4 regions of the Pseudoalteromonas sp. SG44-5 genome follow, and region 1 is predicted to be linked to each of the others. Evidence: predicted binding sites of a transcription regulator. Region 1 holds the regulator's gene; each other region holds the start of a gene.
What was found. The regulator sigma-54, encoded in region 1, starts transcription at its own class of promoters, with help from an activator protein. The targets are predictions, from matches to a motif close to GTTGGCACGNNNNTNGNNT.
Positions count from the first base shown of each region.

Region 2: a site for sigma-54 is predicted at 2,579-2,597, ahead of H5079_RS15380 (EF-hand domain-containing protein). Genes of this name have one in related genera too.
Region 3: a site for sigma-54 is predicted at 1,307-1,325, ahead of H5079_RS07730 (PspA/IM30 family protein). Genes of this name have one in related genera too.
Region 4: a site for sigma-54 is predicted at 2,221-2,239, ahead of H5079_RS17715 (P-II family nitrogen regulator). Genes of this name have one in related genera too.

Region 1 is NZ_JACJES010000006.1:51,862-55,632, forward strand. Features, by position in the region: gene rapZ (RNase adapter RapZ) at 1-220, opposite strand, end outside; gene ptsN (PTS IIA-like nitrogen regulatory protein PtsN) at 242-694, opposite strand; gene hpf (ribosome hibernation promoting factor) at 699-986, opposite strand; gene H5079_RS08855 (RNA polymerase factor sigma-54) at 1,013-2,506, opposite strand; gene lptB (LPS export ABC transporter ATP-binding protein) at 2,576-3,301, opposite strand; gene lptA (lipopolysaccharide transport periplasmic protein LptA) at 3,298-3,771, opposite strand, start outside.
Region 2 is NZ_JACJES010000021.1:12,335-16,105, reverse strand. Features, by position in the region: gene H5079_RS15390 (TrkH family potassium uptake protein) at 49-1,500, shown strand; gene H5079_RS15385 (flagellar brake protein) at 1,540-2,211, shown strand; gene H5079_RS15380 (EF-hand domain-containing protein) at 2,680-2,892, shown strand; gene H5079_RS15375 (calmodulin) at 3,042-3,254, shown strand; gene H5079_RS15370 (EF-hand domain-containing protein) at 3,323-3,538, shown strand; gene trkA (Trk system potassium transporter TrkA) at 3,614-3,771, opposite strand, start outside.
Region 3 is NZ_JACJES010000004.1:220,960-224,730, reverse strand. Features, by position in the region: gene dusA (tRNA dihydrouridine(20/20a) synthase DusA) at 146-1,114, shown strand; gene H5079_RS07730 (PspA/IM30 family protein) at 1,368-2,048, shown strand; gene H5079_RS07725 (PspC domain-containing protein) at 2,059-2,265, shown strand; gene H5079_RS07720 (hypothetical protein) at 2,302-2,628, shown strand; gene H5079_RS07715 (copper chaperone PCu(A)C) at 2,707-3,216, shown strand; gene H5079_RS07710 (DUF2333 family protein) at 3,225-3,771, shown strand, end outside.
Region 4 is NZ_JACJES010000038.1:7,864-11,634, forward strand. Features, by position in the region: gene mrcB (penicillin-binding protein 1B) at 1-422, opposite strand, end outside; gene H5079_RS17710 (ammonium transporter) at 599-1,828, opposite strand; gene H5079_RS17715 (P-II family nitrogen regulator) at 1,838-2,176, opposite strand; gene H5079_RS17720 (diguanylate cyclase) at 2,358-3,623, opposite strand.

The sequences.
Region 1 (3,771 bases):
AGTACTCAAGGATATCGTTAAACTGCTGCTGGTCTTTAGGCAGGTTACGCACGTCTATACTAACGGCTATTTTATCGTAGTTATCAGAGACACTGCGCACTAATGAAGGCAGCAAATTTACCGGAATATTATCTACACAATAGTAACCTAAATCTTCTACAACACGTAAAGCAACTGACTTACCAGAACCTGAACGGCCACTTATAATAATTAATTCCATTTACCACCCCTTTATTAGTAACTAGGATTGATCCAAAATAACTTGGTATAACGCTTCATCAGACTTTGCCGCACGCAATTGCTTACAAAACTCTTTATCGTTTAGTTTATCAGCTATTGTGGCTAGTGTTTTCAAGTGCTGCTGGTTATCGCCATCGGGCACTATAAGCGCAACAAAAATATCAACTGGACGATTATCAATTGCATCAAAATTAATAGCGGTTTCGCTTATTAAAATTAAGGCAAGAGGCTCTTGTGCCCCGCTCATACGGCCATGTGGAATTGCTATTCCTCGGCCAATACCGGTACTACCTAGCTTTTCTCTTGCCAATAAAGCAGTGAGAATATCTTGCTGAGGTAAATACGGCATTTTTTTATGCGCGAGTTCACTGATGAATTCTAAAATTCTTTTTTTACTATTAAAAAGGACCACAGCTTTGCTGCAGTCCTGGCATATAAGTGAGCTTAATTTCATAGTGTTAGTGTCGAGCAAACTTCTCTTTGTGTTTAATTACTTGACGATCGAGTTTGTCAATCAACGAGTCAATGGCAGCGTACATATCTTGGTGTTCGGTCGATGCAAATAGCTCAGCGCCACTTACAAAAATTGTTGCTTCAGCTTTTTGACTTAATTTTTCTACATCGAGAATAACATGCACATTAGTTATGTGATCTGAGTGTCTTTGCAGCTTTGCAAATTTATTATTTACATAGTCTCTTAATGAGTCTGTAATGTCTACATGACGACCAGTTAAGTTTAGTTGCATCAGCATTTTCCTCTTTGTTGTACGTCTTAAATCAAGCTTTTACGTTGATTCGACGGGGGAATAGCCAGAGATTCGCGATATTTTGCAATTGTCCGTCTAGCTACTTTAATTCCTTGCTCAGCCAATATATCTGCAATCTTGCTATCACTCAATGGTTTGGCTAAGTTTTCTGCAGCTATCAACTTTTTAATCAGGGCACGTATGGCAGTTGATGAACATTCGCCACCATTTTCGGTGCTTACATGGCTTGAAAAAAAGTACTTAAGCTCAAAAATGCCACGTGGAGTGTGCATATATTTTTGCGTAGTGACCCGTGAAATAGTCGACTCGTGCATTTCAACTATTTCGGCAACATCGTTTAATACCATAGGTTTCATGGCTTCTGGGCCATGTTCAAAAAACGCTTGTTGCTGCTTAACAATACAATTAGTTACTTTCAGGAGTGTTTCGTTTCTACTTTCTAGGCTTTTAATAAACCATTTAGCTTCTTGTAAGTGCGAGCGAATAAATTGGCTGTCACCGCTGGATTTTACTGTACGAGACATAGCCGCATATTGGCTGTTAACACGTATTTTTGGCATGCTATCAGGGTTTAGCTCTACCACCCAGCGGCCTTTTATTTTTTTAACAGACACGTCAGGTATAACGTATTCAGACTCTTCTCTGACAATAGTATCCGCAGGCTTAGGATTAAGCGTATGAATAAGTGTCATTATTTCTTTAAGCTCTTCTTCTTTGAGCTTAGTTTTTTTCATTAACGTACGATAGTCGCGAGCAGCGAGTAAATCGATATGATCAGTTAACACCATTTTTGTTTCGTTAATATAAGGGGTGTCTTTATCAAATTGATTTAATTGAATGCATAAGCATTCTTGCAAGCTGCGAGCTGCAATACCAACAGGATCAAATAATTGAATGCGCTTTAGCACTGCTTCTATTTCATCTAGTTCTACTTCGTGTTCGTCGTCAGTTTCTTGGTTAAAGCTTGCTAAAAGGTCTTCGCAACTGAGGGTTAAAATACCAGAGTCATCTACGGCTTCAACGATAGCTATGGCAATAGCTTCGTCGGTAGGGCTAAAAGGGGTGAGCTGTAATTGCCACATTAAGTATTCATGCAGGGTTTCGGTTGATGCACCTTGATAAATAGATTCATCTTCAGGCATTGGCCCTGATGAAGAGGCAGGCGCTGCGCTCATATATTCATCCCATGATACATCCATGGCCATGTCGTCGCTTATGGTGTCTTTATTTAGTGCTTCACCGCTATCTTGCTCATACTCGCTTGGGGTGTCGTCAGCAGAGGCGCTAACAGTAATGTCATCTGCTTTTTGCTCGTTTTTACCTGCTGATTCTTCCGTGTAATCTTGTTCATCAACTTCAAGTAATGGGTTGCTATCAAGTGCTTCTTGTATTTCTTGCTGGAGATCCAAGGTACTAAGCTGCAATAAGCGAATAGCCTGTTGCAGTTGCGGAGTCATTGTAAGTTGCTGGCCCATGCGCAGCTGTAATGATTGCCTCATTTATCTCTAACAATCCTTATAAATTGATATGATTAATCTTAGCAGATGCTTATAGTAATAACATAAATATTACAGTTTGAACTGCTCGCCTAAATAAACATCACGTACTGTTTTATCGTTTAATACAAATTCAGGAGTACCAGATGCAATTAGCTCCCCATGAGAAACAATGTAGGCTTTTTCACAAACATCAAGGGTTTCCCTTACATTGTGGTCGGTAATTAGTACGCCAATACCACGATTTTTAAGGTGTTCTATAATTTTTTTAATATCGAGTACTGAAATAGGATCCACGCCAGCAAAGGGCTCATCAAGCAATATAAATTTAGGATCTGCAGCTAAAGCACGTGCTATTTCTACGCGGCGACGTTCACCACCAGATAGCGCCATACCTAAGCTGTCGCGAATATGTTGCAGGCTAAATTCGTCCAATAAACTATTTAGGGTTTCTTCCCTGGCTTGTTTATTTAGTTGCTTACGCGTTTCTAAAATAGCCATTAAATTTTGATACACAGTGAGCTTTCTAAAAATAGAAGATTCTTGTGGTAAATAACCAATACCTAAACGAGCACGGCTGTGCATAGGAAGTAAGGTAATATCGTTATCATCAATTAATATTTTACCTTTGTCGCTAGGTACTAAGCCTACAATCATGTAAAAGGTAGTGGTTTTACCTGCGCCATTTGGGCCAAGTAAACCAACAATGCTGCCAGCTTTTACTTCAAGTCCTACATTTTTAACAACTTCACGGCCTTTATAGCTTTTTGCTAATAGCTCTGCTTTTAATGTACTCATGGCTGACCTTTATTGAGTTTTTGTTCTTTTTTTACGTCTACAGGCACTAAAATAGTGTGTACCCGATCAGTTGAGTTTTCATCTTTTTCAGCACTTATAAGCTGTTGCTCTATATCATAGGTGATGCTTTTAGCCGTAATTTTTTGCCCAGCTTGAGAAATGTTTGCATCTCCTACCAGGGTTAAAAAACGTTTCGCTACATCGTAACGTACTTCGTTAGCGCTGGCGCTCATGACAGTGCCATCTGCTTGCTTTTCTTCAAAATATGCAGGGCTGCCCGTGGCAATTAATAGTTGTTTATTATCGCCAAGTTCGTCGCGCTTATGTACTTCTAAACGATCGGCGGTGATACGACGATTACCGTGAATTATCTCGACGTTTTTCTCAAAAATACCAACGTTTTCTTTTAGTTGGCCTTCTTGGCGGTCAGCACTAATAGAAATTTGATTAGCTAATGGGGAAGTACTTTG
Region 2 (3,771 bases), on a different contig from region 1:
ACAATATCTTACTCGTTAAACTTACTAATAATAAAAGCGATACGTTAAATGCAATTTCGTACCATTATAAAAATCCTTGGGCAACTTGTTGCACTGTTTAGTATTACCATGGTGCCTCCGGCAATCGTGTCTTTAATTTATAAAGACGGTGGTGGTGTTCCTTTTGTTTTGGCTTTTATTTTTAGTGTCACTATTGGCTTAATGGCTTATTACCCTAACCGCCACGAAGATGGCGATTTAAAAGCGCGGGAAGGGTTTTTAATTGTTGTGTTGTTTTGGTTGGTACTTGGCGCGTTTGCATCCTTACCGCTGATATTTTTACAAGAGCCAAACCTATCACTGGCTGATGCGGTATTTGAAGCGTTTTCGGGGTTAACCACCACCGGAGCAACGGTACTAACCGGTATAGAGTACTTGCCTAAATCGGTATTATTTTATCGCCAACAACTACAGTGGTTTGGCGGTATGGGGATCATTGTATTGGCGGTTGCTATTTTACCTATGCTAGGGGTTGGTGGTATGCAGCTATATCGCGCCGAAATACCAGGGCCAGTAAAAGACTCTAAAATGACCCCGCGAATTGCCGACACCGCAAAGCACCTTTGGTATATATATGTGTCAATTACGCTTGCGTGTACCTTGGCATATTGGATTGCAGGTATGGATTGGTTTGACGCAATAAGCCATGCGTTCTCAACGGTCGCCATTGGTGGGTTTTCTACTTATGATGCCTCTATGGGGCATTTTGATAGCCCAGTAATTAACTTTATTTGTGTGTTCTTTTTAATTATTGCAGCCATTAACTTTTCACTGCATTACGCTGCGGTAGCAAGTAGAAATATCAGTGTTTATATTCGCGACCCTGAGTTTAAAGTGTTTTTATGTATTCAGTTAGCGCTGGTGGTTATTTGCTTTACCGTGCTTTCGTCTCATGAAGTGTATGCCAATGGCGATGAAACACTCGACCAAGCGCTATTTCATGCTGTTTCAATTAGCAGTACGGCAGGATTTGCCACCGATAACTTTTCGGCTTGGCCATTATTTTTACCAATACTGCTTATATTTTCGAGCTTTATAGGTGGCTGTGCGGGCTCTACCGGTGGCGGTATGAAAGTGGTGCGCGTATTCTTACTATACTTACAAGGCGTGCGAGAGCTTAATAGGCTAGTGCATCCTCGGGCTATATATTCTATCAAGTTAGGCAGCAAAGCGTTGCCAGACAAAGTAGTAGAAGCTGTATGGGGGTTTTTCTCAGCGTACGCATTGGTGTTTATAATTATTATGCTAGCGCTGATGGGAACCGGTATGGATAACATTACAGCATTTTCTGCTACTGCAGCGTGTTTAAATAACCTTGGCCCGGGCTTAGGAGATGTTGCATCGCACTATGGGTCTATTAGTGATGGTGCTAAATGGTTGCTTACCATTGCTATGGTATTTGGCCGTTTAGAAATATTTACTTTATTAGTGCTGTTTACGCCTACATTTTGGCGCGGATAATTTAATTGTTAGTTTATAAAGAGTATTAGGGAAAAGGATATGCCAACAACTAACCTAGAAAAGTTACACCAAATAATGTCTGGTGCCATGGTTGATCTTGAAATTTTAACACCAACAGCCAGCAAGCGTGTAAAAACAGAGTTTATAGGTTTGCTCGAAAATCGATTTATTATTTTAAACTATCCGAGCTCAAAGCGCCTGCCTACAGCAAGCGACTACCTGCACGATGGGGTAATGGTGGTAGTAAGAGCACTAATAGAGGGAAGTGGTGGGCAGGTTATCGCTTTTCGTCAGCAAATAATGTCAGTTGCATCTCATCCCGCACGCTTACTTTTTATTAATTACCCAAAGCAAGTGCAGTTATTCGATTTACGCTCGCAAACTCGTATACCTACCTTATTATCGGCCAAGCTAAAACTTAGTGATGACAGGATACTCGACGGGGTAATTAAAGATATTTCGCTAACGGGCGTAAAGTTTGATCTTAAAGACAAAGCCCAGGCCGAAAACATTAAAGGGATGCAATGCTCAATCATCCTCGATAGCAGTAATAAGCAAGTTAAAGACTTTCAGGGAGAAATTTGTAGCGTGAAAGAACACGTTCAAGGTGCTTACTGTGGAATAAAGCTATTAGCCAGCGAAGAAGAAATGAAAAGCTTTATGGGGGATCACTTTATTGACCCTTCAATACTCCAATCAGAAACCGAGTAACTGTACATTTCGCTATTTTGCAACAAAATAGCGATTTATTAAATTTAATTTTAAATAACGCATACCTGCATTGATAAAAATAAAATAATCGATAAAAAACAATTATTTATAAAAATAAAAGCTATTGGTTATTTTCATTTCAAAAATTATTCAGCTGTAACCGAGTTGAATACCCCAGCTAAACAGTCTCCTTACAGTGTGTATTTATAATCTGTGGCGTTTTTTGCTTTTTGTAAGGCATTGAATTTGTTCGAACTTATTGTTTGGGCTTAAAGTGTGTTGCAAAAAGGCAACAAAAATAGACAGTTAATTATCACCTTTAAGTGCATGTTACCTTTAACTAATTGAAGTTATTGATGTTTTAAATGTTGGCATCGAAGTTGTAATAGTTAAGCTGTATTGCATTAAACGTGATTTAAAGTGAAGCACTTAATCGCAGTTAACATAAACTTTGAAGGAAGATTGATTATGAAAACATTAAATAAAACGTTAGCACTTATCGCTCTAGCATCGTCATCAGCCGCTTTTGCAGCAAGTGATTTTGATACCCTTGATGTAGATGGTAATGGCGCAATTAGTCAAAGCGAAGCTGCTGTTGATGCAGAGTTAATGAGTATTTTCTCAGAGCTTGATACTGACCAAAACGGTGAGTTATCAAAAGAAGAATTTTCTAAAGCATAAGCAAAATGCAAGGTTGATAAAATTCTGTGTTGCCAAAGACAACCTAAGTAAGCAAGGGAGCTTATGAAAAAGAATAACAAGGAAAGTATAAACCTTAGTATATCTAATTTTTTGATAAAGCATTGAATAACATAGTAAAGGATTAAATTATGAAACAGTTAAATAAAGCACTCGCACTTATCGCTCTAGCATCGTCATCAGCCGCTTTTGCAGCAAGTGATTTTGATACCCTTGATGTAGATGGTAATGGCGCAATTAGCCAAAGTGAAGCGTCGGTAGATTCCGATTTAATCGCACAATTTGCAGAGTTAGATACAGATGGTAACGGTGAGCTTTCTAAAGCAGAGTTTGCTAACTACTAATTACTTTTTCGGTTATTTTTCACAGCCAGGGATTTCTGAGAAGGACCTCTCATTTTTAGGAGATTATTATGAAAGTATTAAATACATCACTTGCGATTTTAGTTTTAGCGTCTTCAGCAGCAGCCTATGCAGCAGTGGATTTTGCCTCTTTTGATACCAACGGCGATGGTGTTATTTCTCAGCAAGAAGCTGCGGCAAATACACAGTTAGTAAAAATATTTGATCAGCTAGATACTGACGGTAATGGCGAACTTTCTAAAGAAGAGTTTGCCAAAGTACAATAAAGCTTTAGTACCCTATATTAAAAAAGCAGCTTAACTAAGCTGCTTTTTTGTGTTTAAAATACCCACAATGTACTGCTATAAAAATATGGCGCTCACCTGAAATAGTTTTTCTACAATATTAATGTGCTTTTTATCAATTAAGAACATGATGACATGGTCGCCCGACATAATAATGGTATCGTCGTGGGCAATAAGCACGTCGTCGTTACGTACTACAGCACCAATAGTAGTAC
Region 3 (3,771 bases), on a different contig from region 1:
GATTTTATATTCTAAAACACCCCTTTTGATTGTTCCCTACGGTGTAGTTATTTATTAATAATAGATCTAAATGTGTGTAAATAAGCAAAAAAGAGATATTTAAATTGAACGAAATGTACTTAAACTTATATAGCACGGTGTACCAATGAAACCACTCGATAGACGCTTTTCTGTAGCACCCATGTTGGATTGGACTGATCGTCATTGTCGTACTTTTCATCGTAAAATGACTAAGCATACAGTGTTGTACACGGAAATGATCACCACGGGTGCTATTTTGTTTGGCCGAGGCGACTACCTACACTTTAATCAACACGAAGGGCCTGTTGCATTGCAGCTGGGTGGCTCTGATCCACAGGCTCTTGCACAATGTGCAAAGCTTGCGGGTGAGCGTGGTTATGACGAAATTAACTTAAACGTAGGTTGCCCGTCAGATCGCGTGCAGAATGGTCGTTTCGGTGCTTGTTTAATGGGTGAGCCGCAATTAGTTGCTGACTGTGTGGCGGCAATGAAAGCAGAAGTAAATATACCTGTTACGGTTAAAACGCGCATTGGTATTGATGAGCAAGACTCGTATGAGTTTTTGTGTGCACTTATAGAAGCGTCGCATAATGTTGGGTGTGATGATTTTATTATTCATGCTCGTAAAGCTTGGTTAAAGGGGTTAAGCCCTAAAGAAAACCGTGAGGTACCGCCGCTTGATTATCCACGTGTTTATCAGTTGAAAAAAGATTATCCACAACTCGATTTAAGTCTTAATGGTGGTGTTAAAACAATTGAACAAAGTTTAGAGCATTTACAGCATATTGATGGTGTGATGATTGGTAGAGAAGCGTATAGCAACCCATTTATACTCAATGAAGTGGATGAAAAGATTTATGGTGATATCGCTAACACGCAATCTCGTCATGATGTCGTGCGCTCTATGTATAGTTATATTGAAGACGAAATGCGCTTAGGGGCTAACTTTTGGCATGTTGCTCGTCATATGCTGGGGATTTTTCAGGGGCAGCCTGGTGCCCGTGGATTTAGGCGTCATCTGTCTGAAAATGGCCATGGAAAACAAGCCGACTTATCGGTAATGGATAAAGCTTTGAGTTTTGTACCTGAATAATCAGCTAAGTGAATAATTTAATAAATGAATAAATACAGCCATCTTCGGATGGCTTTTTTGATCCTAAAAAATAGTCAAAAGTTTAGTTTATTGGCTAATTACACTTAATCATATTCAGTTAAAAGTAACTTTAATTTATAAATTATAAGTTTAAGTTTCTGAATTTAATGTGTTTTACTGTTTATATTATTACTTGGCATAACTCTTGGAATCTAATTTGTGTAATCACTTAAAAAGTTAACAGGAGAATCTCATGGGAATATTTAATCGCGTAAACGATATTGTTCAAGCAAATATAGTGTCGATATTAGACAAGGCAGAAGATCCAGAAAAATTACTTAATTTAATGCTCAGCGAGATGCAAGATGCACTTACTGAGTGTCGCATTACGACAGCGGCTTTGTTGTGCGAAGAAAAAACACTTAAACGTCAAATTGAAAATAAAAATAACAATTTAGTATATTGGCAGGATAAAGCTGAGCTAGCAATAGAGAGAGGTCGAGATGATTTGGCAAAATCAGCTTTGCTTGAAAAACAAACCATTAGTAACACAGTTGTAGCAAAGCAGCTGCAACTAGAAACGCTGCAGCAATCAATAACTAAAATGACAGCGGATTGTCAGCGTTTGCAACAAAGAATAGCCGAGGCTAAAGCCAAGCAAACACAGTTAGTACAGCGGCACAATATAGTGGCTGCAAGGGGGCAAATAAATAGCCAATTACAAAGTGAAAAAGTTGCACATGCACTCTCTCGATTTGAGAAAGTAGAGCAGCGCGTAGAAGGTATTGAAGCACAGGTAGAAGCGTACGAGCTTACTGATTCAGAAAATACTATAGCTGCACAAATAGACGCTTTGGTGAAAAACGAACAAGTAGATGCAGAATTAGCTCGCTTAAAAGCTGATTTAAAAACTAACTTAAAACAGAGTGCTTAAGGAGATAATTATGAATAGTTTTAACAGCAAACGTGGTTGGTACAAAGATCCACTTGATAAAAAAATATCTGGTGTGTGCAGTGGTTTAGCGCAGCGATTAGATTTACCTGTGTGGTCAACACGACTTGTCACTATTTTATTATTTTTGAGTTTTCCGTTTGCAATTGCACTAGGTTATTTTATTGCGCATTGCTGCCTAGAAGAAAAAATAATTTAAGCTAATTTACATTTAGATTGAATTAAGGAGAGCTAAATGAAAGCGTTAGCCGTATGTATAATTGTTTATTTACTATTTTTTACTGATGTTGTCTCTGCGGTGCACTTTGATACTTGGCAATTACCGCTTTGGATTGCAGATACAAGTTGGACTGGGCTTGAGCTAATAGGAGTTTTAGCGGCTATTATTATTTTTGTAGCTGTTGCAGTACTAATAACGATAGGATTAGTTGGCGCAGCAGCAGTTGCATTAGTCGGAACTGTATTGGCATTTTTATTTGGATCGCTGATGATTGCTTGGCCGTTACTATTTATTGCGGTACTTTGCTGGTTAGTAGCTGATAACAAAAAAGTAGCATCTTAACTCCAAATTAACTGACTATTGCAACTGAACTATGTTAAATTTGATACTTAGCATTATGTTTTAACAAGGATTAGAGTGGTGATTAAACAGTGTATTTCAATTGTTTTGGTGTCGGTTTTAAGTCTTTTTTCATCATCATCGATGGCACATTCAGGGCATGATCACGATGCGGATGTTGCTATTATTAAGGTTAGTAATGCACAAGTAAGGGAGTTTTTACCTGCCACAACTTCAAGTGTAGGTTATTTAAGTATTATAAATCATAGTGATACTGTGGCTACGTTGACTAAAGCAACTATTGATGGCTTAGGTCGCGTTGAAATTCATGAGCACTCGCACGTAGATGGCATGATGAAAATGCAAAAAGTTGAATCGTTAACAATTAACGCCCATCAACAAATCGATTTTAAGCCTGGTGGCTATCATTTAATGATTTTTGAACCACAAGAACCGTTAAAAGTAGGCCAACAACGTAAACTCACACTATATTTTAGTGATGGCAACCGTGTATTTACCAATGCTCAGGTGGTATCGCTTGCATCACAAGCAGAACAATCACAAGCATCAAAACAACATACTCATCATTAGGAGGATCAATGTCACAACATAAAGGGAAAATAGTTGCAGCATTAGCTATATTACTAATTATTTTTTACGCAATAGCTGTTTATTGGAGTACGGAGCCTGCTCGTTTTAATGTGGTAGAAAAAGCAAAGCAGCAAGCGCAGCAACGTAATGAGCAATTTGTTATTGGTTATACAACAACATCAACATTAATAACGGTAGCAAGTACGTTACTCGAAAAGCCAGGCGGTTATTTATCAAATGATGTTTTGCCGCCAAGTATAATAATGGACGATATGCCTGCGTGGGAATATGGCGCACTCGAAATGGTGCGTGATTTAGCCCTTTCTATGCGTAAAGATTTTAGCCGTTCGCAATCGCAATCAACTGAACACGAAGCTCTAAAAAAAGCACAGCCGCAGTTTAATATAAGCTCTGAAGCGTGGGCGTGGCCAAGCGCTGAAGGTGAGTACCAAAAAGGCATTGATTACTTATTGGTATATCGTACTCAAATAGCGAATGACCATGAGCGTGACAGTCAATTCTATGCTCGCGCCGATAACTTGCGCAGTTGGCTAA
Region 4 (3,771 bases), on a different contig from region 1:
TCGCGACGATATATTTTAATGCTGTTGGCAGTTTTAACATATTGCCCTGTACGACTTAACCTATTAACGGCTGAGTAGTTTAGCCGCTCTAACTCCCAAATAACCTCTTGGCTTGATAAGAACTGCCCGGGGTAAAACGCCATCGAGCGTGCATAAACTTGCGCAGGAAGCTGCCATTTATTACCTTCAAATTGACGAGTTATTTTTGCATCGAGGTAAATAAAATAAAGCGCCATAGCAATAAATGTCGCTAAACTAAGTTTCCAAAAAATAGACCATAGTTTATTGAGTAAAGATCGCTGAGCAACTGATGATTTGTTTTTTGTACTTTTTTTAGCGCCGTTACGCGGTGTACTTTTAGAGGGTTTAGCGCTGCGCTTTGTGGGGGTTTTACCTGTCGGTGTTTTTTTGTTATCAGCCATTTAAATGTAATTTATTCCAAGGTTTATTTTACGGACGTGAGCTTAGCATAGTCACCTACTAGTTCACCATTATAAGGTAAATTAACAACCCATCTTAGCAGCACTAAAGTTAACCTCCCCTGAAATAAAAAAGCGCTACCTAAGTAGCGCTTTGGACAACACACAATAACTTAAATTTAATTACTACGAACCGATACAAATTCTGGGTAGGCGTCAATGCCACAATCGTGTTGATCCATACCGTTTAGCTCTTCTTCTTCGGTAACCCTAATGCCCATAGTATGCTTTAAGATTGCCCACACCAGCAGCGAAGAAATAAACACAAAACCAATAATACACAACAAGCCTATTAACTGAGTTACCAAGTTTGCCTCGGCGTTTGTCACAGGTACTAGCATAATACCAAGTACTCCACATACGCCATGCACAGAAATAGCGCCAACTGGGTCGTCTATTTTTGCCTTATCAAGTATAACAATACTAAATACCACTAATGAGCCGCCTAATAACCCTAATAAACACGCCATCAATGGTGAAGGTGAAAGCGGATCGGCGGTAATCACAACCAGCCCAGCTAACGCGCCATTTAATACCATAGTTAAATCGGCTTTACCCCATAATGCTTTACAAACAAATAGTGCTGAAACAGCCCCCATTGCAGCAGCAGCATTGGTGTTTAATAAAATCTTTCCTACAGCAGTCGCGTTTTCTGCATCTGATATAAGTAGCTGCGAGCCGCCGTTAAAACCAAACCAGCCCATCCATAAAATAAACGTACCTAACGTTGCCAAAGGCAAGTTTGACCCCGGAATTGGGTATATTTCGCCATTTTTACCATATTTTCCTTTACGTGCACCCAGTAATAATACGCCAGCTAATGCCGCTGATGCGCCGGTTGCATGCACTATTGCTGAGCCCGCGAAGTCAACAAAACCCATTGCCGATAAAAATCCAGAGCCCCAAGTCCAGTAACCCTCAATAGGATATATAAGCCCAGTTAACACCAAGGTAAACACCAAAAATGCCCACAACTTCATGCGCTCAGCCACCGCACCCGAGACAATAGACATAGCCGTGGCAACAAAAACAACTTGAAAGAAAAAATCAGATTCTAGAGAGTGATCAGCATCAGCGGCTTGTGTACCAATTAAGCCACCAAATGAAGGAATGATGCCTCCCTCGGTATTCCCTACATACATAATATTGTAACCAACGAGTAAAAACATGGTGCATGCAATTGAATACAAGGCGATATTTTTAGTTAATATTTCTGTGGTGTTTTTTGAGCGTACTAAACCCGCTTCTAGCATGGCAAACCCTGCGGCCATCCACATTACTAATATGCCACAAATTAAAAAATAAAAGGTGTCGAGCGAAAACTTTAGTTCTATCAGTGTACTTTCCATAAATCCCCCTTAAAGTGCATCTTCATCAAGTTCGCCCGTACGAATACGAACAATTTGATCTAGGTCGTACACAAAAATCTTACCGTCACCTATTTTTCCGGTGCCTGCAACTTGCGTAATTGAGTCAACTACGCGTTGGCAGTTTTCAGTACGAGTGGCAATTTCGAGTTTAATTTTAGGAATAAAATCAACTTGGTATTCAGCCCCACGATACAATTCGGTATGACCACGTTGTCGACCAAAGCCTTTTACATCAACAACTGTCATCCCTTCTATGCCTAAATCAGCGAGTGCTGTACGCACTTCATCTAATTTAAATGGCTTGATGATTGCACTAATCATTTTCATTTTAGTCCCCTTAGGACACGTTATTGTTTTTCTTAGTTAATACAATCCAAGCTTTATGCCATTTTTATATGGCAATAAAAAACAATAACTTATAAAAATATTTTATATTTAAAACAAAAAAACGCACCAATTAGGTGCGTTTTTTTATATATAATACTTGATTGGTGCGTGTGTATTTAACTCAACGTATAGCTGTAACCTCTGCTAGCTGCAAAGTACTATTTAAAACCACACAATTGCGCCCTTGATCCTTAGCTTGATACAAAGCTCTATCGGCAACACGCATAGCAGCGGTTAAATTGGTATTTTGAAATTCGGCTAGGCCTATACTTGCTGTTATTGATAAGGTTTTATCACTGATAGTAAAGTCGTAACTTGCGAACTTTTGTATAAATAAATTTAAACACTTCTCGGCTTGTTCAACTTCTACTTGCGTTAATATAATTGCAAACTCTTCACCGCCAATACGTGCCACTGTACTGTTAGAAAATGAAGTACGGATTAAATTACTCACTTGTTTAAGTGCCTGATCGCCGCCGTCATGCCCAAATTCATCGTTTATTGCTTTAAAAAAATCTATATCGAGTAACACTAAGCTATTTTTCTGATTTTTATTTTTGAGTAGTTTTTCAGCATACTGATAAAAGTAACGACGATTATAAAGCCCGGTAAGATGATCTCGAAAAGCACTTTCTTTAATGTCTGCAATTAACGATAACTGCTCCATGGTTTGCAATACACGACAATGAAACTCTTCATTCATAAAAGGTTTAGTTAAAAAATCATTAGCACCATATTTAATAAATCGCGCCGATAAACCATGCTTACTCGCGCCTGATAACCCAATAATTGCTAAGTCATCACGGCCTCTAAAGTTTCTCACCGCTTTAACTAATTCAAAACCATCCATTGTTGGCATTGCATAGTCTGTCATGAGTAATTTAATTTCAGCATCGTTTTTGAGCATATCTAATGCTTGGCGTCCATCGTGCGCCTCACTGACTGCAAATAATTGTTTTTCTAGCATTTGCTTCATTAAAGTACGACTTAAAACCGAGTCGTCGGCTATTAATGCTTTACAGCCTTGGTTACGCAACAGCTGTGCAACTAATTTTATAGCGTAATTATATGAGTCACGGTTATCTTTTATCACATAATCAATTACGCCTAATTCTAACATTTGCAGGCGCTTGTACTCATCCATCTTAGAAGTAAGCACCACAGTAGGAATACCTTTTAATAAGGTATATTTGGCCACCTCACCATTTGGTGCGTCGGGGAGCGTTAAATCAACTAAGGCTAGTGTATAGCTGTGCTTACTTACAAACTCCTTACACTCAGATAAAGACCAAGCAAAATCAATGGCAACATCAAGATACTGTGCAGATATATGGCGAAGGACTTGTTGTACTACTTTACTATCTTCAACTATCAACAGTCTTTGCATAGGGCTTCTCTTTACTTCTAATTTGATTACTTGTTTTATAACCATATGTTCATCATAAATTTAAAGCCTTTAATGAGATTTTAAATTTATTAAAAAGCAAATTACACACCCTGTCGGTTTGCCACTATTTTTTTAAAGTAAATCTCAC